One region of the Psychrobacter sp. 1Y4 genome, then DNA from elsewhere that is predicted to be linked to it. Evidence: predicted binding sites of a transcription regulator. Region 1 holds the regulator's gene; the other holds the start of a gene.
The links. Region 1 encodes PhoB, which activates phosphate uptake and scavenging genes when phosphate is short. Its sites were predicted from a motif close to TGTCATNAANCTGTCATAA; they were not measured.

Region 1 (9,119 bases):
TTTCATTTCCAGCCATCTTCTCTGTATCAACCGCATCTTCTATCGTTACTAGTGTCTGTAGTAAGTCGATTGCTTCGTTGATAGTATTGCACACCACCAAACGATCGAGATCTTGCTGCTTCATAAAGCCTTGCTCAGTGGTATATTTTAAATGCTCAATCATACGATCATAAAAGCCATTAATATTGAGAATAATCATCGGTTTTTCGTGCTGATACAGCTGACGCCATGTGGCAATCTCCATTATCTCTTCTAATGTCCCAAGCCCGCCTGGCAACGTAATAAAAGCGTCTGCGTACTCTGCCATGACCGTTTTACGTGTGTGCATCGTATCAGTCAGATGCAGCCGTGTTAGCTGGTCATGCGCAATTTCATGTTTGAGCATAAACGTTGGAATCACACCGACAGCTTGTGCCCCGCCTTTGATAACTTCGTCAGCCACTGAGCCCATAAGACCAATACTGGCACCACCATATACCAAGCCCATACCGTTTTTTGCCAAGGCTTGTCCCAACTCACGTGCTGCTTGCTCATAAATATCACTATTGCCCAAACGCGAACCGCAATAGACTGCGACCAATGGCATAGTCAACGCTGATTTATCTACTGCCTTTTCAATATGTGCAATATCTTGGCTGGTCAATACTTCATAAGTGTCATTGTTAATTTTCATTTGCATAAAGCGCCCCTAATTTTGTATGGATTATCATTTGTGTGTATGACTATATTAAACTGTTTTAATAATTGTGTGCTTTGAACAAATACATTGCTCGCAGCTGATACCAAGTGTGTTTATTTTTCATTGTAGATAGAGTGTTGTCGATGCTCTGTTAATTACGCATAATAAACATAAATTGGTTTCACGTCTATTTTCGGACTTTGGAATATATAAACGATGAAAGATAATGTTAGATAAAGAGATACAACCAAGCATTTGTCTTGCTAGCATTCCTCTTAGCATAAGCTATGTTAATGGCTAATAACAACTTTTTATCACTGACGTATAATGACCAATCTTGGTAATAATACGCTGTACTTACAAGTATGCTAACCTTTACAGCATATCATTTATTAATAATCATCGCTTATTGGTACACATCATAAGGTATGGCAATGCATCAAAACCAAACACCACTTTCTGCAAATAAACAAGAGCGCATGTCTGCCACGCCTCTTGATACTACAAGCAACGCTCCATTAGAGACGAAGGTTACAAGTATCGATACTTATGCGTTGACCATCATATCTGATCGCAATCGAGCGTTAGCAGCGACCGTCTACCGTCCTAAAACTTCTGTAAACACAGCCGTGATGATCGCGCCAGCGACTGGTATCAAACGTCAGTTCTATCACAGTTTCGCGACTTTTTTAGCAGAGCAAGGCTTTGGAGTACTAACCTTTGATAATGAAGGTATTGGTGAGTCGCTGACGACCGATTTGACCAAATGTGATGCCTCTCTTATCAGTTGGGGGCGACATGATATGCCAGCCGCCCTCGATGCCTTACAAGATGAGTTCGGTAATGCCACTTATCACCTGATTGGCCATAGCGCAGGCGGTCAGCTGATTGGCCTTATGCCCAACTATGCCTCTATTGCTTCAGTTTTTAATGTCGCTTGTTCATCAGGGCGCATTAAAAATATGGACATGCCTTATAAGCTCAAGGCCATGGGTTTTATGGACGCCTTTATTCCACTCACTAACTTAACCTTAGGCTACACCCCAGCTGATAAAATCGGTATGGGCGAGCCGCTACCGCGCGGCGTAGCTCGTCAGTGGCGCGCGTGGTGCAATGGCGCAGGCTATATCAAGACCGCCTTTGGCAAAAGTGTCCACACGCATTTTTATGCTGAGATTAGCATGCCAGCATTATGGCTCGGCTTTAGCGATGATGACATTGCCAATAGTAAAAACATGGATGACATGATTCGCGTATTTACCAAAATGCCAATCGAAAAACGCATCTTTGATCCAAAAGACTTTGGCCTAAACAGCATTGGACACATGCGCTATTTTAGTAGTAGAACCAACGCTAAAGCTCCTAAACTGTGGCAAATGGCAGTGGATTGGCTAAACGAGCAATCACAATAAATATAATGCATCTTATATTCAAACCGCTTATTTATTTGTTGATGCTATTAGCCTCTTCTGCCCTGAGGCGCTTAGTCAAAGCAGAATGCAATGACGGTGTCATGTTATGAATGTTGCCTAGCATCCACTTAACGTAACCAATAGGTACTTCTTTAATAAGCTTGCCTTTATACTTACCAAATGGCATCTTCGCGACTGGGTTGGCGGTGTTCGAAATCTTGTGCGCTGTCTCAAAATCTATGGGCTTGATTTGTAGGCGCTCACAGCAAGCTTGGTAAAGCAAATAACACATGCGCGCATCACCTAGTGCATCATGTGCAGCAATGGTCATTTTGCTGGCTTCCTCTTGTCCCAATAACTGCTCAATACATTTGGACTGCCCATAATAGCGCCATTCTGGAAAAGCGACGCGCGCCAGTCGCACGGTACAAATCAGCTTAGCAGACGGCCTACCGATCACTCGCCAATCAAAGCGTACGTTATGGCCAATCAGATACTGCGGCAAGTCAAATTCATCCAATTCAAAACGCTCAAGTCCAGCGACATCATCATCGGTAATGCCATGAACTTTGATCACAATTGGTGATATAGGACGGCCACTGTTAAAGTATTTCATCCACTCAAACCCACTGGCCACATTAATGGTTGCAACTTGGATAGGTCGTGGATCTCGACCTTGGTCGGTTTCAGTATCAATAACAAGCGCAGTATCAGTCATAAAAAACCAGTCATCAGTATTAGTCCCAAAAGAGTCAGTCAAGAATCTAGCCAATTCACTATAAAATCTATGCCAGTAGTAAATTCTTATAAAAGTATCGATTTTTTTCTATACTAACTATAGTATTGTCATATGCATGCTCAGTCTTTATGGGGATAAAAGCGTCATATAACAATGACATACAAACATTAAAGAACAAGGCATCTATAATATTAAGGTGTGTTGTACACTCGACCTTTGTAAATGTCCAACACGATTTAGAGTAAACCACAAAACACAATAAGAGATGTCGATGCCAGTAGATCAAAAAAACCAGCAACCAAAGCCTGCACGTTTGCGCCGTATGCTGAGTGTGTTAATCAAAGCTGCTGTGCTATTGGCCTTATTATTTGTATTCGACAAACTTCTCCCAAGTATCAGTCAACAAACACAGTCCTTTGTCGTCGCAAAATGGCAACAGTTGAGTCTGCTACAACAAGAGTTGCCAACAGAAGATAGCCTGCCAAGTCCACTACCAGATCAGCACCTGACCGATACTTGGGGCGCTGCTCGTAGTCAAGGTCGCACACATGAAGGCATCGATATCTTTGCACCGCGCGGCACACCAGTACAGTCAACGACGCAAGGCATTGTCAGTAAGGTTGGCGAAAATACATTAGGCGGACGTGTGGTGGTGATCGTAGGTCCTGGCGGTGCAGGACATTATTATGCACACCTAGAAGATTATGCTGATATAACTCCCAACGACTGGGTAGATGCTGGTGATATCATTGGCTATGTTGGTGATAGTGGTAATGCCAAAGGTACACCGCCACATGTACATTATGGTATTTATATCAGCGGCAGTGCTGTCAATCCTTACCCACTTTTACAAAAAGACTAAAGCATAGGCTCAGATCGTACATGATTGGTGGGGAACAGCGCACTAAACGTCGACCCTACGCCTTCTGTTGACTCAATTTGTAAGTTTACATCGTATTGATACAAGACATGTTTGACAATTGCTAGACCTAACCCAGTACCGCCCGTAGCACGGCTACGACCACTGTCGATACGATAAAAACGCTCAGTCAACCGCGTGATATGTTGCGGCGCAATACCGATACCATCATCTTCAACAGCAAAGCGACAGCCTTCAGAGGTCTTCGCCCAACTGATTGTAATATTGCCACCTTTTGGCGTATATTTAATAGCATTAATAACCAAGTTGGATAAGGCACTATTTAAGTACATCTCTGACCCGTACAACCCATCGTAGGTGTCTATCTGCAAGTGAATGCTATGATTATATTCTTGGTTATAGGCCTGCGCGTCATCATAGATATGGGTAAGCAGTTTGGTCATATTAATATAATGAAACTCATGCGTCTCTTCAATCTCAATCCGAGACAACAGTAATAAATCATTGACGATTCTATTCATACGCGCTGTCTGCTGGGTCATCAGCTCAAACCCACGCTGCCAATGCGGCGGCATGTCTGGCTGATCTGAAAAGTTTTCGAGATAACCCATGAGGACTGTCAATGGTGTTCTAAGCTCATGTGAGACATTTGCCACAAAGTCGCGGCGCATTTGTTCCAAATGATGCAGGCGAGTCACATCATAGATGATTAATAGTTTTTCGTCCCCAAAAGGGGTGAGCTCACATTTCAAATAACGCTTAGGATCTCGCCAAGATGCCATATGCACACCATCGTTGGGTGTCGTCATGACTTGATAGTACTGGCGAAACTCAGGCACATTGATAAAATCAAAAATACTCCTACCTTTATCCGCTACTTGTAACAATAGCAAATCCTCAGCAGCTTGATTCCACCACTCTAGACTATCATCATCATTGAGCAATATTACGGCGTCTTGTAGAGCGCGTAATGAGCTTCTTATTTTTTTGAGCTGACCCATCACTTCTTGCTGGGTTGCTTGATCTTGCGGGTGCTGTTCTGGCTCGTTTTGTTGCTCGTTTTCTATAGGCATTATCATATCATTCATTACCCTTACGACTATCTACTGCGTTACATTGTCATTCATATGTCGTTCTGTTTAGAACTGGCTCATACTGGTTCAATGAGACTCGAAAACCGATAGCCAGTACCACGAACCGTTTGGATTAAAGTATCGCAGTCGTGGGGTTTTAATAATTTACGCAAACGCCTGATATGCACATCGATCGTCCGATCTTCGATATAAACATTGCCGCCCCATACCTGATCAAGCAGTTGTGTGCGCGTATAAGCACGCTCCGGATGACTCATAAAAAACGCCAATAGCCTATATTCTGTCGGTCCGATATCCACAACCTTATCATTAGCCGTAACGCGTTGGCTTTTAGGATCTAGGCTCAGCTTACCTATCTCGATGGGCTTATCAGCACTCAGCGCACTACTACGACGCAATACCGCTTTAATCCTTGAGATTAGCTCTCGTGTTGAAAAAGGCTTGGTCATGTAATCATCAGCACCAGCATCAAGCCCATGAACTTTACTGTCCTCTTCACTTTTGGCCGTCAGCATAATGACTGGTATCTCAGCAAGCAGCTCATCGCTTTTAAGCATACGACAAAAATCAATACCACTTTTATCTCCAGGTAACATCCAATCTAATAATATGAGCGCAGGACGATGATCAACCACTTGTTGATGCGCCTCTGACACATCAGCCGCTTGCAAGCTGTCAAATCCAGCCATCTCCAATGTCATCACCACCATTTCACGAATCGCAGGCTCATCTTCGACAATCAAAATTTGCTCATTATGCATAGGACAACCTTATTGTTAAGCGCTGAATAATTATATAAGAGGGAAATTTAAGCTAAAAAAGACGGTAAACACTCGTTAATGACCGTCTATTAAACGCGTTAATTATGACAGTTTGATGACATTCGCTCTTTAAACTTCTAACAAAAAGTTTAGAGGCCCATCATTGACGCTATCGATTTGCATATCAGCTCCAAACTGTCCCGTTGCAACGTTGGGATGCTGAGTCTTTGCATAAGCGACTAATTGCTCAAACAATACTTTTGCAGCCTCGGGCGGCATCGCACCGCCAAAGTCAGGGCGTCGTCCTTTGTCTGTTTTGGCCATCAAGGTAAATTGTGATACCAGTAATAATCCGCCACCTACCTGTTGTACATTTTTATCCAGTTTGCCAAGTTTAGCTGGATCAGCTGTATTTTCAAAAACACGATAAGTGACAATCTTATCGATCATACGTTTTGCCTGTTGTAAGTCATCATCGGGTCCTAAGCCAATATATGCCAAGAGCCCATGTTCAATTGAGCCTATACAACATTCATCAACTATAACACTAGCACGGTTTACCCGCTGAATTAGAGCTTTCATAAACTGCTTCCTTAAACAATTATGGTCATACGATTGAGTACTGACCATGGTAAAATATAAATATTTATTATTTCTAACTTTTATTTTCTTATTTTAACAACTACTTTGGTAACCCTTTATGACTTTATTTACCACCATTCAGCAGTTTGTACCGCAGCAAAAACTTAGTAAAGTTGCTGGACGTTTGGCGGCTAGCCGTCATCCAATGGTTAAACGTGCTTTTATTCGCAGCTTTGCAAAAGCATATGATGTAAAGTTGGATGAATACGAACGTCAAAGCTTAAATGCTTACGAGAGCTTTAACGATTTTTTTACCCGTGAACTCAAAGATGATGCTCGTGCTATCGATACTACCGTCCATGGCATTGTAAGCCCTGCTGACGGTATTGTCTCGCAGCTTGGTCAAATTAACGATCATAAGCTACTTCAGGCTAAAGGGCGTTACTACGACATCGGACAGCTACTTGCTGATAGTGATGATGGTAGTTACTTCGCTGATGGTAGTTTTGCTACTGTTTATCTAGCGCCCAGCAACTATCACCGTGTGCACATGCCTTTTACAGGTACCTTGACCAAAACTCGCTATGTGCCAGGTACATTATTTTCAGTCAATAATACCACTGCTGCTAACGTGCCCGACTTATTTGCCCGTAACGAGCGTTTGGTTTGTATGTTTGATACCGAATACGGCAAAGCAGCAGTCGTGATGGTTGGCGCTATGATTGTCGCCGGTATTGAGACGGTAGCGACAGGAAAAATTACCCGTACCGACGATATTCAAGAAGCTGAGCATAGTATGGTGTTGGCTCAAGGTGATGAGCTTGGGCGCTTTTATCTGGGGTCAACCGCCATTGTTATATTGCCTAAAGCTGCAAAAGCTGACTGGCAAGATAATATAATGGCGAACAGCGTGGTACAAATGGGTCAATTACTAGGGGCTGCCCATACGGGAAAATAAATAAAACCCCAATAAAAAACCCAGTCAATAGCATGACACTCATGACACTATTGGCTGGGTTTTGTTTTGCGCCGCATTATCCATCGTTTACACTATGAATAACTTCATATCATCTGTACCAAATGTTTTAGTAACGAAAATGTTTGACAATAGGATAGGTGAAAAGGATATTCTCTTCTTGCGTACCATCTCCAATATTGTGAATAATAAGCGGCGTTCCATCGGCAGTCTTTTTGTTTGAGACGATACCAATATGCGGCACATTGTCTTTTGGCAGTCGCCACGTCACGATATCCCCTGTCTTAAAACTGTCTTTATCAGTGACAGATAGTGATTTTCCATGACGCTCAAAAAACACTTCAAGATTGGCCACTCGGCGATGATCAATATTGTTATCCGGTGACTTTAATCCCCAATTCTTTGGATATTCTGACCAATTTGACTTCATGTCGTGATTGACCAGCTGCTGTAAATCTATATTTTGCAAACGATAAGCACGTACGATGACATCGGTACTTCTCCCCGTTTTCATCGGTACATCACCACGTGGAAAGTCCAGTTTTTGATAAGTGGCGTCATAATTGACTGTCACGCCGATTTGTTTTTTGGCATCTGCTGCCAGCTTGCTACCACTGCTGTTAGGACTGGCAGCCATCACTGGTTGTATCATCATTATTAAAAATACAACTGCTAAGAGCGGTTTAAAACCGTACTGCTTTACCCTATTCATCTTTTATGCCTTATATTGTCTATTTTTAATAAAATCTGACTAGGCACTTCATTATCTAGATTGTTTAATAACTACCTTTAACGATAATTGACTACTTAATCAGATTACTAATAGTCTTAAATGCAGGGTCGCGACTTGTGCGACATAGCTCAAACAATATGGTCTCAACCGTAGTAATTACCCCACCTGCGCGGCGAATACGCCGTATGGCTTGTTTTTTATCATATGGAAAGCGTGATCCTACCGCATCACCAACGATGACTGGTTGCATGCCATTATCCAGTAAATCTAACGCCGTTTGCATGACACACACATGCGTCTCAACGCCAAATAGTAGAACGATACTACGGTTTTGCTGCGCCAAATAATGCCATGAATCATCGTTGTCGCAAGCGCTAAATGTAACTTTTTCAAAACTTTTAGCATTATCACCTTCTAATAGCTCAAAAACTTCAGGTAACGTATCACCGAGACCTTTTTTATATTGCTCATTAAGCATAATAGGGATATCAAGGGCCTGTAGACCTTTTATCAACGTTGTTATTTTTTTGACGATGTTTTCGTGATCATAAATGTGCGGCGTTAGGCGCTCTTGCACATCGATAAGCATTGCTTGCGTGTTTTCACGAGCGATGCGATAAGTACGATCGGTAATCATAGTGGCCATATTGAGTACACTCCTTGTACGTTTGTAGCACATCGCTACAGACTAAATGATTGATTTGTTGTTATTTGATATACGCTCATTTAGTCATATTTCGTCCGGTGCGTCAATAAACATAATCTTTATTAACAACTTATGAACGTTATGTCATAGATGGTTTTTGATTGTTTACACACAAACAAGCCTCCAGTTATTTAACCGAAGGCTTGGGTTAGCATATTTAAATTTTACAAAACGACTGCTATTTCAAAATCTTAAACACGCTCAATCACGGTCGCGATACCTTGACCTAGACCGATACACATGGTTGCAAGGCCAAGCTCAGTGTCAGACTGCTCCATAGCGTTTAATAAGGTAACCGTGATACGAGCACCCGAACAGCCTAGTGGATGACCTAGAGCAATGGCACCGCCATTGATGTTGACGATGTCTTGCTTGTCAGTCAAGTTCAAGGCTTTAAGTACTGACAAGCCTTGCGCTGCAAAGGCTTCGTTTAGCTCGATGGTTTGCATATCATCGATGCTCATACCAGCGCGCTTAAGTGCTTTGTTCGTGGCAGGTACAGGGCCATAACCCATGATAGCGGCATCACAACCAGCAACAGCCATGCTGCGAATACG
Region 2 (9,119 bases), on a different contig from region 1:
CCAGAACCTGATACTGCTCGTTTAAGATTAACTCTTTTATTGCGTAAGCCAAGCTTAGGAAGGGTCAAGCTTAAGTTAGCGAATTTGCCATTCGCTGAATAAATAGCAGTCACCTTACTATTATCTTCACAGCTAAAAGCATAAGATTTTTGTATTTGAGGCTTATGCCCACTATGGCCATTATTTATTGGTGCATTAGTCGCACATGCTGCTAATAATAAAATAGTAGGGGTTACAACCAGTAATTTTTTCATGATATTTCTCGATAGCACTACGGGCTGATAAGGGTAGCAATGCGAGACGTATCTTACAATAAGTTGTGTCTATTTTATTGGCTTCTATTATCATTTGTTGTGCCGATATCTGCCACTGGCACGTCGTTAGTTCGGCGCGCCGCCATCCGATCATTGGCTTCTTGCACCGCTTTTTCGACCAGCGCATAGTCCGAATGGCGTACATCTTGTCCGCTGATATAGTTGATAACCAGCTCAGCGATGTTTTGCGCATGATCACCAATACGCTCAAGCGCGCGCAACACCCACACGATATTGATGACCTTGGAGACGTGGCGCGCGTCCTCCATGATATAAGTCATCAAGGCACGAATCGCTGACTGATATTCCTCATTGACCACATCATCATTGCGCATCACTTCAAATGCCTGCTCAGCATTCGACTGACTAAAGGCTTCTAGCGCATTATGTAGCATGATACGAACCTGATTGCTGAGATGTTGAACCTCAGCGTAACCGTATGATGATTTGCCTTGTGCTGCAAGTTTATTGGCCATTTTGGCGATTTTGACCGCTTCATCGCCGATGCGCTCCAGATCTACCACGCCTTTACTGATGGACATTACCAAGCGCAAATCACTGGCCGCTGGCTGACGCTTGGCGACCAATAACAAGATATGCTCATCAAGCTCGACCTCCTGCCGATTGATTTCAAAATCCATCTCGATGACTTCTTGCGCCAGTGTGTCATCCTTGTCGATAAGGGCGTGAATGGCTTTGGCAACTTGGCTAGCTGCATGGTCGCCCATCACTAAAAACAGACGAATCGCCTCATCCAAATCTTGATCAAAACTTTTGGAGATGTGCTTGTCACTTTGCATAAGAGGTATTTCCTAAATATCTGTATTTTAGTGTAGTCAGTTCAACCTAAAAGAAGGGCACTGTTAATGGCGTGCTGCTGGGATAAATTTTCCTCGCTTGCTGTGCGCAGGCCAGACAGATGCTTCGCAAAATTCACCCCAGCAGTACATATATCTTTTTAAAATGAAACGACTATAACGAGATATGTTTTTTAATTTGTGTAAATAGCTTTAGTCTGCTGTACTTTTAATTTGCACAGCGTTAACCATAACGACCAGTAATGTAGTCTTCCGTCGCTTTTTGCGTAGGCGTGGTAAATACTTGGTCCGTCTCGCCCATCTCAATCATATCGCCCAAATACATATAGACTGTATAGTCTGACACTCGCGCAGCCTGTTGCATGTTATGAGTAACGATGGCAATGGTGTAGTCGTTTTTTAGGTCTTCAATCAAATCCTCAATGGCGCCTGTCGAGAGTGGGTCAAGTGCAGAGGTTGGCTCATCAAGTAACAGCACTTCAGGCTTGGTAGCGACACTACGAGCGATACACAGTCGTTGCTGCTGTCCGCCTGATAAAGACAAGCCTGAAGCTTTGAGCTTGTCTTTTACTTCTGGCCATAATGCCGATTTTTTTAGTGCCCATTCCACGCGATTATCGAGCTCAGCTTTGCTTAATTTTTCATAGAGACGCACACCAAAGGCGACATTGTCATAGATGGACATCGGGAACGGGGTTGGCTTTTGAAACACCATGCCCACTTGCGCGCGTAGTAGGTTGACATCGACGTCTTTACCTAAGATGTTTTTGCCATCAAGATTGATATTGCCTTCTGCACGCATGCCGGGATATAAGTCATACATACGATTAAAAGTACGTAGCAGAGTCGATTTTCCGCAACCTGACGGGCCGATAAAGGCAGTGACCTTTTTATCAGGAATGTCGATATTGATGTTTTTTAGTGCCTGAAAATCACCATAATAAAAGCTTAAATCACGAATCTGCATTTTTGCTGCAGGCATGTTTTTGGGAATATCATGCAGTGTTTGCTTAGTTAGGTTTGCCGCATCTGGCTGCTGCATTTGCGCTGCCGTCGACATTGGCCTATTTAGTAGATTGCCTGTCGGCGTCTTGAAGTTATTCGTATTAGTTGTTGTACGGACTTTGCTTATGACGTCATTCATAATGTTATCCAACCTAGCTTAATGAATATAAATTTAAGTAAATGGTGTAGTTGATCTACTTTAAAAACGACCCAGTGTTGTTGGAATATATTTCGCGCGGCCTCTGTCGGCGTAGGCACAGCACGCAAGTGAAATTTATTCCAGCAACACATGTCAAAAACGCATCATTTTTATTTAGTAACTGCTTTTATTTGGTTTGTCTGCTATTTGCTGGAGCTGCGACCACCGATGAATCTTGCCAAGACATTTAGGACCAATACCGAAGCGGTAATGAGCAGTGCAGCGGCCCATGCAAGTGCATGCCAATTGTCATAAGGGCTCATCGCAAACTGATAAATGGTATTAGGCAAGTTAGCAATTGGCTGACTCATATCGGTACTAAAGTATTGGTTGTTTAATGCCGTAAATAGTAATGGCGCTGTCTCACCCGTGATTCTGGCAAAGGCCAACAGCACACCAGTGGTCAGCCCTGCTCGAGCCGCTTTAATAGTGACTTGCGTTACCATTTTCCATTTAGGCGTACCCAGTGCATAGGCCGCTTCACGAATACTGTTGGGCACTAAGTTAAGCATGTTCTCAGTCGTACGCACGACAACAGGAATGACAATGAGTGCCAATGCCAGTGCGCCGGCCCAACCAGAAAAGCTTTGGCCTTTTACCATCAACGCATAAATAAAGAGACCAATGACAATCGAAGGTGCAGAGAGCAAAATATCGTTTAAGAAGCGCGTCACCTTGCCAAGCATGCTGCCATGAGAGAACTCAGACAAATAAATCCCTGTCATCAAGCCAATAGGCGCGCCGATAAACAATCCCGAAAATGCCAACATCACGGAACCGACAATGGCGTTACGTAAACCACCTGCGCTCATTGGCGGCGGAGTGTCGGCGGTAAAGATAGGCATTTGCACCATGCCTTGAAAGCCTTCTACAAAAAGCGTTACCAATATCCAAAACAGCCAAATCAAGCCAAAAACCATCGCTGACATGGCAAAACCCAAACCGAGCTTGTTGGCCCAGCGCCGCTTGTTATAAAGGCGCTTGTTATAACGATCTTCAAAGCTTGTCTTAACAGGTAACGCTGAATTCATAGCATTAGTAGGCATAACACTCATTTCCCATATTCTTATCAGTACCAATAACCATTAAAATCTATCAAAAATCCAGCTACTATCGATTACCTGCTTTATGATCCATGCGCATCAGCATGAGCTTAGCCAAAGACAGCACAATGAAAGTGATGACAAATAGAATTAAGCCTAAATGTAATAACGACGCCAGATGTAGCTCACTAGAGGCTTCGGCGAATTCATTGGCAAGGGCAGAGGTAATGGTGACCCCAGAAGTAAATAGACTTGGACTGATATTAAAGGCGTTGCCGATGAGGAAGGTCACGGCCATCGTTTCACCCAATGCACGACCCAATCCCAAAATGACACCGCCTACGACGCCCGCTTTGGTATAGGGCAAGATAATCTTAAACATAACTTCCCAAGTCGTCGCACCCATGCCGTAAGCCGATTCTTTTAATAAATCCGGCACCACGGAAAAGACATCACGCATGGTGGCCGCGATAAAAGGAATAATCATAATGGCAAGTACCAGTGAAGCGGTAAACATACCGAGTCCCATTGGTGCACCCACAAATAGCTTACCGATGATAGGCAGTGGACCGACGTGTTCGATAAACCACGGCTGAATGTGATCGCCAAAAAATGGCGCAAATACAAACAATCCCCACATACCGTAAATGATAGAGGGAATACCTGCCAGTAGTTCAATGGCGATACCAAGTGGCTTTTTTAAGAAATTCGGGCACATCTCGGTCAGAAATATCGCAATACCAAAGCTGACTGGCACGGCGATTAAAATCGCGATAAACGAAGTGACAAGCGTGCCATAAATAGGCGCTAGCGCACCGTACTCATTGGCAACCGTATCCCAGTTATTACTGGTATAAAAGCCGAGACCAAATGCTTGAATACTTGGCCAAGCCCCGATGATTAATGAGACCAAAATGCCGCCCAAGGATAAGAGAACGAGGATGGCAAAAGCCTTAGTTGCATTAACGAATAGCGCGTCGTAACGTTTTTGTTTAGCCAGTTGGGACCTTAGGTCATTCATAAGTGTCTCAGCATCAAATAGGGTTAAATCAAAAGATTCAAAAGATTAATCAGGTCTTATCACAGCAAACTAAATTTTAATCAGTAGCGCTACTAACGGTAATTAATAACGCTACTTTTAAATTTGTTGTGATAAAACCTTTCAAACAACTACCGGAGAATAGCTGTTTGAAAGGGTGACTCGAGAATCATTACTGGTTTTTAAATACTATTGAGCTGGTTTGTAGACGGGTTGACCATCGCTGCCTTTGACTTCATTCCACTGCGCTTTAAAGAGCGCAACAGCGGTATCAGAAAACGGCACATAATCAAGGGCTAAGGCATCTTCATCGCCTTGAGCGTAAGCCCAGTCGAAGAAGTTTAAGACGCCAGCCACTTGCTGCGGATTTTCTGGCTGCTTATGTACCAAGATAAAGGTCGCCGCTGCGATTGGCCATGCTTGCTCAGTCTCAGAGTTGGTGATGACTTTATAAAAGCCTGCTTGCTGTGACCAGTCGATATCACCTGCCGCTGCAAAGGTCTCAGCAGATGGCTGCACGAAGTTGCCAGCCGCATTTTTTAGTGCAGTATGTGACATGTTATTTTGCTTGGCGTAAGCGTACTCGACGTAGCCGATAGAATTTTTCATACGATTGACGTAACTTGAAACCCCTTCGTTACCTTTACCACCTGCACCAGTCGCAGAGGTCGGCCATTTGACGGTTTTATCGACACCAACGCTGTCTTTCCAGTCAGTTGAAACCTTGGCCAGATAATCGGTAAAGTTAAAGGTCGTACCTGAACCATCTGAGCGGAATACGGTGGTAATAGCAGCATCAGGCAGGGTTAAGTCTGGGTTTAGGTTAGTAATAGCAGGGTCGTTCCAGTTGCTAATCTTACCCAAGTAGATGTCCGCTAACGTTGCGCCGTCCAATTTCAGCTGACCTGGCTCTATGCCATTGATGTTGACAATCGGTACGACGCCACCGATGACGGTCGGAAACTGAATAAGTCCTGCTGCGTCCAACTCTTCAGGGGTCATCGGTGCATCGGAAGCGCCAAAGTCTACAGTTTTTGCTTCGATTTGTTTGATACCACCAGAGGAGCCAATTGATTGGTAGTTCACCTGACCGCCAGTCGCGGCATTATAGTCATAAGACCATTTGGCATAGATAGGTTGCGGGAACGAAGCGCCTGCACCGGTGATGTTCATGGCGATGTTTTCAGCAGATTTAAAATCAGTTGCTGTAGTAGACGCTGTATTAGTGGTGGTTTCAGCCGCTGTTACAGCGCTACTGCTATCAGTAGCCGACTCTGTAGTATCAGTCGATTTATTACAAGCGGTGAGTAATAAGGTACAACTAACGGCGACTGCTAATAACGAATAACGCATGTAAGACTCCTAAAGTTTGACAACAAAGCAAATTTGATAAAAAGCAAAAATAACTGTTTGGAAGATGTGTCGTAGTTTGCCAAGCTTTCATGACAGTTTGATGACAATGGGAAATTTATCTTATTAGCAGTGAAATTTTAGATTGGTCGTTATAAATTAATGACTATATAAAATGGTTATATAAGAGGTTGAATTAAACCAGTTGTAAGTTGGAGTTTTAATTCTGTATGCGCAAATGAGAAATAGGCAGATTTGCCTGAGCGTTAACACTTTTTGCCTATCTACTACAAAAAAACAATATCGTAAGTTTCGCTGAGCATATTAATGTATAGATTGTTTCGATTGTATTTTTCTATATTAATGATGACATTAGCGCATATTAAAGGCATAAAAACGGTCTGTAGTAGCGTCAAAGCTAAATGTCCAATACGTCTTAATATTAAATAATCAATACTAAATAACTAGATGGATGGATAAAAAATCATCCGCAAATTCTTATCATCTGCCAGCGAGAAGCCAGCATGTCTACTTTGACGTTAACGATTAATAAGCAGGATTATCAGCTTGATAATCTCGATCCGCGCACGACATTGCTCGATGTCTGCCGCCAACATTTACAAATCACTGGACCCAAAAAAGGCTGTGACCACGGTCAATGCGGTGCTTGTACGATGCTCATCAATGGTGAGCGTATTAATTCCTGTTTGACCTTAGCCGTGATGCACGACGGTGATGAAATCACGACAATCGAAGGCATTGGTATGCCCGAATCGTTATCAGCCTTGCAACAAGCATTTAAAGATCACGATGCTTTTCAGTGTGGGTATTGTACCCCGGGGCAAATTTGTTCAGCGACTGCCTTAATAGAAGAGGTCAAGCAAAATTGGCCAAGCTATGTGACGACAGATCTCAAAAACCCTAATGGGCTATTAGTCCAAGAGATCGCTGAGCGCATGAGTGGCAATATTTGTCGCTGTTCTGCTTATCCCAACATCGTTGATGCCATCTCACAAGTGCTTGAAAGCGAAGTGTCAGGTAAGCGGGCTTCTTCTAGTGAAAAGACGAATACAAGTTCGCTGCAAGACTCGGCCGTAACAGGTATTTGGTCACCGCCGCCCAGTCAGTCCCAACTTGGTAACCAATCAGTAAACCATAATAAAACTGCCAGTAGCACAGCAGGAGGCCGCTCATGAAACGCTTTGAATATATCCGTGCCCTCGAACCGCAGCAAGCGGTAATGTTTGCTACTCCTAAAGAGGCCTCATTTATCGCAGGCGGTACCAATTTGCTCGATCTGATGAAGTTTGAGATTGAAACGCCAACCAAACTGGTTGATGTGACACGCTTAGAGCTTGAACAGATTGAAGACACTGCTGATGGCGGTCTACGTATTGGGACTTTAGTGAGCAATAGTGATTTGGCCGCGCATCCTAGTGTGATTGCCAATTATCCAGTATTGTCTCGCGCCATATTAGCTGGTGCAACTGGTCAGCTGCGCAATAAAGCGACGACTGGCGGTAACTTCCTGCAGCGTACGCGCTGCTACTACTTTTATCATACCGATAGCCCTTGTAATAAGCGTGAACCGGGCACTGGCTGTCCTGCAATTGATGGTGAGAACCGCTCTTTGGCTATTTTGGGTACCAGCGAATCTTGTATTGCTCAGCACCCATCCGATATGGCGGTCGCTATGCGTCTGCTTGATGCAACGATTGAGACTGCCAAAACCGATGGCTCGACTCGGCAGATTCCGGTAAAAGACTTTTATTGTCTGCCAAAAGATACCCCCCATATCGAAAACGTTTTAGAGTCCGGTGAGCTTATTACGCATGTTGTGCTGCCAGCACCTATTAAAGGTATGCACACTTATGACAAAGTGCGTGACCGCGCCTCTTACGCTTTTGCGCTTGTATCCTGTGCAGCTGTGATAGACGCTGATGATAATGGTAATTTGGCGACAGTACGCTTAGCATTTGGCGGAATTGGTACTCAGCCATGGCGCAATGAGGACGTGGAAGATCTATTGACGGATACGCAGGGCGACGATGACACTATCAATCAGGCAGCAGATCTGTTGTTAAAAGATGCCAAAGGTAGCGGTCAAAACGATTTTAAAATACCACTAACACGCCGTTTGCTAAAACAAGTCATTAAGCGTGCACTAGCGGGCGAGGGAGCATAATCATGTCATTATTAGATTCAGTATTACCGTCAGAGCCTACCAATAAAGAAAAAATGAATGAGCCTGTTGAAACGTTATTTGACAAAACAGCAAGTAATTTGGTGGGTAAACCGATTAACCGCGTCGAGGGCTCGTTAAAGGTTAGCGGTCAAGCTCATTATTCGGCAGAGATTCAACTAGACAATAAAGTGTATGGTGTCTTGGTGGGCTCAACCGTTGCTAAAGGAAAAGTCGAAAAGATCGATAACGACTCGATTGCACATATTCCAGGTATTATTAAAGTCGTTACTGATCCTAAGCGCTTCTTACGTAATGCACAGCAAGGCGGTGAGACCGAAGCACCGACTCAGGGCGTAAGCGAGGTTTTTTATCATGGTGAGCCCATCGCTGTTGTTGTCGCTGAAACTTTTGAAGCGGCGACCGAAGGCGCCAAGGCCCTTAAAGTCACTTATAAAGACGAAACCGATCAAGCGGCTTTGGATTTTACTAAAGAGCTACCTAACGCCCACGAGGTAAATGAGAAAAAAGGCTCGGATAAGAATGCCAAGCACGGAGATCCAGAGCAAGGCCTTGCGGATTCGGCGGTAACCCTCGATAGTATGTACCATACCCCAAGTCAAAATAGCGCTGCAATGGAACCGCACGTTACTTTGGCACATTGGGAAGATGACAAGCTTGTCTTATATACTTCAAACCAGATGATCGCCTCTTGTAAGCAGCAAGTAATGGACGCATTAGATTTGAATAAAGATCAAGTCGAGCTGATCTCCTATTATGTGGGCGGCGGTTTTGGCAGTAAGCTTGGTATTGCACCAGAATCTATTGCTGCCGCTATTGCTTCTAAAGAAGTCGGTCGTCCAGTACTGATTACTATGACGCGCCCGCAAGTGATGGAAGCGACGGTAAGACGCTCAAATACCCGTCAGCGTATCGCTATCGGTTGTAATGAAGAGGGTATTATTAATACCTTTATTCACGATACCACGACCAGCAATTTGCCAGGCGAGGCGTTCTTTGAACCAACAGCGTTATCCACTCACTTTTTGTATCGCGGAGAGAATCGCCGCGTCAGCTATCAGATGGTAGATATGAATCACGTATTATCAGGCTCTATGCGTGCTCCTGGTGAAGCGGTAGGTATGATCGCTGTTGAATGTGCGATGGAT

Region 2: the regulator PhoB is predicted to act here: its motif matches at 5,859-5,877, upstream of pstS (phosphate ABC transporter substrate-binding protein PstS).

Annotation. Positions count from the first base shown of each region.
Region 1 covers NZ_JBPYDE010000015.1:30,619-39,737, forward strand. Annotated here, with positions in the region: gene ACS8FC_RS12220 (LOG family protein) at 1-679, opposite strand, end outside; gene ACS8FC_RS12225 (alpha/beta hydrolase family protein) at 1,114-2,091, shown strand; gene ACS8FC_RS12230 (3'-5' exonuclease) at 2,123-2,851, opposite strand; gene ACS8FC_RS12235 (M23 family metallopeptidase) at 3,102-3,692, shown strand; gene phoR (phosphate regulon sensor histidine kinase PhoR) at 3,689-4,789, opposite strand; gene phoB (phosphate regulon transcriptional regulator PhoB) at 4,861-5,565, opposite strand; gene dtd (D-aminoacyl-tRNA deacylase) at 5,695-6,147, opposite strand; gene asd (archaetidylserine decarboxylase) at 6,266-7,105, shown strand; gene ACS8FC_RS12260 (DUF1287 domain-containing protein) at 7,233-7,835, opposite strand; gene ACS8FC_RS12265 (isochorismatase family protein) at 7,927-8,502, opposite strand; gene fadA (acetyl-CoA C-acyltransferase FadA) at 8,754-9,119, opposite strand, start outside.
Region 2 covers NZ_JBPYDE010000002.1:28,659-37,777, reverse strand. Annotated here, with positions in the region: gene ACS8FC_RS01630 (MliC family protein) at 1-254, opposite strand, end outside; gene phoU (phosphate signaling complex protein PhoU) at 329-1,114, opposite strand; gene pstB (phosphate ABC transporter ATP-binding protein PstB) at 1,356-2,276, opposite strand; gene pstA (phosphate ABC transporter permease PstA) at 2,480-3,382, opposite strand; gene pstC (phosphate ABC transporter permease subunit PstC) at 3,447-4,400, opposite strand; gene pstS (phosphate ABC transporter substrate-binding protein PstS) at 4,608-5,771, opposite strand; gene ACS8FC_RS01600 (2Fe-2S iron-sulfur cluster-binding protein) at 6,293-6,964, shown strand; gene ACS8FC_RS01595 (FAD binding domain-containing protein) at 6,961-7,953, shown strand; gene ACS8FC_RS01590 (molybdopterin cofactor-binding domain-containing protein) at 7,956-9,119, shown strand, end outside.